Regions from separate parts of the Streptomyces sp. NPDC023838 genome, predicted to be linked through region 1. Evidence: predicted binding sites of a transcription regulator. Region 1 holds the regulator's gene; the other holds the start of a gene.
The links. The regulator HrcA, encoded in region 1, represses chaperone genes, less so after heat shock. The targets are predictions, from matches to a motif close to TTNGCACTCNGNNNNNCNGAGTGCNAA.
Positions count from the first base shown of each region.

Region 1 (2,466 bases):
GGGCCGCCGCCGGGGCCGACCTCGCCCTCGCCCGCGAGCTGGATCCGGGTGCCGTTGTCGACACCGGCCGGGATCTTCACCGTGAGCGTGCGGCGCGAGCGGATGCGGCCGTCGCCGGCGCACTCCGGGCACGGGGTGGGCACGACGGTCCCGAAGCCCTGGCACTGAGGGCAGGGGCGGGAGGTCATGACCTGGCCGAGGAAGGAGCGGGTCACCTGGGAGACCTCGCCACGGCCGCGGCACATGTCACACGTCTGCGCCGAGGTGCCGGGGGCGGCGCCCTCGCCGGAGCAGGTCGTACAGACGACCGCCGTGTCGACCTGGATCTCCTTGGTCGTACCGAAGGCCGCCTCGTTGAGGTCGATCTCCAGGCGGATCATGGCGTCCTGGCCCCGGCGGGTGCGCGAGCGCGGGCCGCGCTGCGCCGCGTTGCCGAAGAACGCGTCCATGATGTCCGAGAAGTTCCCGAAGCCGCCCGCGCCGAAGCCGCCCGCGCCACCGCCGCCGGAGGACGACAGGGGGTCGCCGCCGAGGTCGTAGACCTGCTTCTTCTGCGGGTCCGAGAGGACTTCGTAGGCGGCGTTGATCTCCTTGAAGCGCTCCTGCGTCTTCGGGTCCGGATTCACGTCCGGGTGGAGTTCACGCGCCAGGCGCCGGAACGCCTTCTTGATCTCGTCCTGCGATGCGTCGCGGCGTACGCCCAGTACGGCGTAGTAGTCCGTGGCCACTTACGACTCCGCCAGGATCTGTCCGACGTAACGTGCCACTGCGCGTACCGCTCCCATCGTTCCGGGGTAATCCATGCGGGTCGGTCCGACCACGCCGAGTTTTGCGACGGCTTCGCCGCCCGAACCGTAGCCGACCGAGACGACGGACGTGGAGTTCAGCCCTTCATGGGCGTTCTCATGCCCGATTCGTACGGTCATGCCCGATTCCTTGGCCTCGCCGAGCAGCTTGAGGAGCACCACTTGCTCCTCCAGCGCCTCCAGCACCGGCCTGATGGTCAGGGGGAAGTCGTGTCCGAAGCGGGTGAGATTGGCGGTGCCGCCGATCATCAGCCGCTCCTCGGTCTCCTCGACCAGGGTTTCGAGCAGGGTGGCGAGCACCGTCGAAACGGTTCCTCGGTCTTCCGGCTCGAAGGACTCCGGCAGGTCCTGCACCAGCTGCGGGACGTCCGCGAAGCGGCGCCCCACCACCCGGCTGTTGAGCCGGGCCCGCAGGTCCGCCAGCGAGGTCTCGCCGAACGGCGCCGGGCAGTCCACCAGGCGCTGCTCGACCCGCCCGGTGTCCGTGATGAGCACCAGCATCAGCCTGGCCGGGGCCAGCGACAGCAGCTCCACGTGCCGCACGGTGGACCGCGTCAGCGACGGGTACTGCACGACCGCGACCTGCCGCGTCAGCTGCGCGAGCAGCCGCACGGTGCGCGCCACGACGTCGTCGAGGTCGACGGCCCCGTCCAGGAAGTTCTGGATGGCCCGCCGCTCCGGCGACGACAGCGGCTTGACGCCCGCGAGCCGGTCGACGAACAGCCGGTAGCCCTTGTCCGTGGGAATGCGCCCGGCGCTGGTGTGGGGCTGGGCGATGAACCCTTCCTCCTCCAGCACCGCCATGTCGTTGCGCACGGTCGCCGGGGAGACACCCAGCGCGTGGCGCTCGGTCAGGGCCTTCGAGCCCACCGGCTCCTCGGTCCCGACGTAGTCCTGGACGATGGCGCGCAGGACCTCAAGTCTGCGTTCACTGAGCACCGCGCACACCTCCAGCTGTCGTCCCTAGGCGCTCTGCCTGGCACTCTGTGCGTTCGAGTGCCAGCAATCCCCCGGCCAGTGTACGGCCGACCGGTACACCCCTAGCAAGGGCGGCCGCCCGTGACGCTCGCCGCGCGGTGGAGCGGCGCGGTGCGGCGGCGCGGCCGGGCGCCGTCCCCGACCGCCCGGGATAGCGTCACGGCATGGACGTCAGATGGGAAGAGTTCGGCTGGGAGCGGCTCGGCGACGGCGTGGGCCGCCGCAGGCTCCCGGGGTGGGACGCCACGGCCGGCCTGGTCGCCGGCGAGGACGCCGTCCTGCTGTACGACACGGGCTCCACCCTGCGCGAGGGCGCCGAGCTGCGCGCCCAGGCGCAGGCGCTGCTGGGTCGCCGGGTGACGCACATCGCACTCAGCCATCCGCACTTCGACCACGTGCTCGGCACGGCCGCGTTCTCGGGGGCGGAGGTGTACGGGGCGGTGGGCATCGACCGGATCCTGGACGGCGACGCGCTGCGGACCGACGCCGTCACGCACGGGGTGCCGGCCGAGCAGGCCGCCGAGGCGGCGGACCTGCTGGTGCGCCCGCACCACTTCGTGACGGGCGAGTGGACGCTGGAGCTGGGCGGGCGGCAGGTGCTGCTGGCGAACGTGGGCCCCGGCCACACGGGCCACGACCTGGCGCTCCTGGTCCCGGCCACCTCGTCCTCCCCCGAGATCGT
Region 1 covers NZ_JBFAAD010000021.1:691-3,156, forward strand. Annotated here, with positions in the region: gene dnaJ (molecular chaperone DnaJ) at 1-728, opposite strand, end outside; gene hrcA (heat-inducible transcriptional repressor HrcA) at 729-1,745, opposite strand; gene AB0G17_RS23980 (MBL fold metallo-hydrolase) at 1,949-2,466, shown strand, end outside.

Region 2 (2,466 bases), on a different contig from region 1:
GGAGCATCGCCTTGCGGCGGTCGCCGAAGCCCGGGGCCTTGACGGCCACGGCGTTGAACGTGCCGCGGATCTTGTTGACGACCAGGGTCGACAGGGCCTCGCCCTCGACGTCCTCGGCGATGATCAGGAGCGGCTTGGAGGAGCCGGCCTGGATGACCTTCTCCAGCAGCGGCAGCAGGTCCTGGATCGAGGAGATCTTGCCCTGGTTGATCAGGATGTACGGGTCGTCGAGGACGGCCTCCATACGCTCCTGGTCGGAGACCATGTACGGGGAGAGGTAGCCCTTGTCGAAGGCCATGCCCTCGGTGAACTCCAGCTCCAGGCCGAAGGTGTTGGACTCCTCGACGGTGATGACACCGTCCTTGCCGACCTTGTCCATGGCCTCGGCGATGAGCTCGCCGACCTGGGTGTCCTGCGCGGAGAGCGCGGCCACGGCGGCGATGTCGGACTTGTCCTCGATCGGGCGCGCGGTGGCGAGCAGCTCCTCGGAGACGGCCTTGACGGCCGCGTCGATGCCCTTCTTCAGGGCGGCCGGGGAGGCGCCGGCGGCGACGTTGCGCAGGCCCTCGCGGACCAGCGCCTGGGCCAGCACGGTGGCGGTGGTGGTGCCGTCACCCGCGATGTCGTTGGTCTTGGTCGCCACCTCCTTCACGAGCTGGGCGCCCAGGTTCTCGTACGGGTCGTCCAGCTCCACCTCGCGAGCGATGGTGACACCGTCGTTGGTGATGGTGGGGGCGCCGAACTTCTTGTCGATGACGACGTTGCGGCCCTTGGGGCCGATCGTCACCTTGACGGTGTCGGCAAGCTTGTTGACGCCGCGCTCAAGGGCGCGACGGGCGTCCTCGTCGAACTTCAGGATCTTCGCCATGGGAGCGGTTCAGCCCTCTCGGAAACTCGGTGATACGAAAACTGCGCCCCTCGCCGCCCGGCTGTCAGCAGGGTGGCCAGGGGCGCAGCTCAGAAGCATTCGCTTCGAGATGAATTACTTCTCGATGATCGCGAGCACGTCGCGAGCCGAGAGGACGAGGTACTCCTCGCCGTTGTACTTCACCTCGGTGCCGCCGTACTTGCTGTAGAGCACGACGTCGCCGACGGAGACGTCGAGCTCGACGCGCTTGCCGTCCTCGATGCGGCCCGGGCCCACGGCCAGGACGACGCCCTCCTGGGGCTTCTCCTTGGCGGTGTCCGGAATGACCAGGCCGGAGGCCGTGGTCTGCTCGGCGTCGAGCGGCTGGACCACGATGCGGTCCTCGAGCGGCTTGATGGCAACCTTGGAGCTGGTGGTCGTCACGATCCGGTCTCCCCCTTCGGAGATCTCACGGGGTTAACTGTTTGGGGTGGCGACCAGGTGGATCCGTCGTCGCGGGTGCCGGACCTGCCCGTCGCTGTTGTTGGCACTCTCCAGTGGGGAGTGCCAGAGCCGAGACTAGGACGGCGATTAGCACTCGGTCAAGCGGAGTGCCAGGCGGAGTCCTTGGGCGGACGGCTGTGGCGGCCGGATTTCGCGGCAGCGGATGGGGCGCGACGGCCGTTGCCGGGCGCCGGATTCACCCATCCGGTTCGCCCGGGGGGCGGGCGATGCGTACGGGGTGTACGGGGCGTACGGCGGCGTACGGGCGCGGAAGCGGGAGCCGGGCCCGGGACGGGGCGGGGCCCAGGGGGCGTGTGCTTTGGCTGCGGGTCGGTGGGGGCCGGTCGCGCAGTTCCCCGCGCCCCTTTTGGGCCCGGTGTTTGTCTGCCGGTCCGTGGGGGCCGGTCGCGCAGTTCCCCGCGCCCCTTTGGTAGACCGGGGCTCGGCAAATTCAGCCCCTCCGGCGTTTGAGGAGCGGGGTCCGGGGCGGAGCCCCGAAGCGGGTGCCGGGGCCGCAGGGCCCGGCAGGGGTGCAGGGGGTGGAGCCCCCGGGAGAACCCCCTTCCCCACCCCCGCCCCCGGAGGGTTTCGGGGAGGGGCGGGGTGGGGGAAAACCCCCGGGCCCCCTCAGACGTAGTCCTCCAGCCTCGCCACCGCGTACCCCTTGTCCGTGATGACCTTCATGACCTGCCGGATCATGTCCGGCATCGTGCCCTTCCAGTCCTCCCGCCCCCGGAAGTGCGTGAGCACGATGTCCCCGGGATGCAGATCGCGGTCCCACTCGCGCCACTCCATGTGGTCGGGGAACGCCTCCGCCGCCCACAGCGGCACCGCCTTGATCCCGCACGACTGGGCCGCGCGCAACGTGTCCTCGTTGTAGTTGCCGTACGGCGGCCGGAACAGCCGCGGCCGCTTCCCCGCCCACTTCTCGATCTTGTCCTGCTGGTCGCAGATCTCGTGCCGCTGCTCGTCGTACGAGAGCCCGGGCATATAGCGGTGGTTGAGCGTGTGGTTGTTGAGCGTGACGCCCAGGCCCTGCATCCGCTTGAAGTACGGGTAGTCGGTGCGGACCAGGTAGTCGCTGAGGAAGGCGCTGTAGGGGATGCGCAGTTCCC
Region 2 covers NZ_JBFAAD010000039.1:7,912-10,377, reverse strand. Annotated here, with positions in the region: gene groL (chaperonin GroEL) at 1-868, opposite strand, end outside; gene groES (co-chaperone GroES) at 983-1,291, opposite strand; gene AB0G17_RS32075 (polysaccharide deacetylase family protein) at 1,979-2,466, opposite strand, start outside.
Region 2: a site for HrcA is predicted at 1,439-1,465, ahead of groES (co-chaperone GroES). Genes of this name have one in related genera too.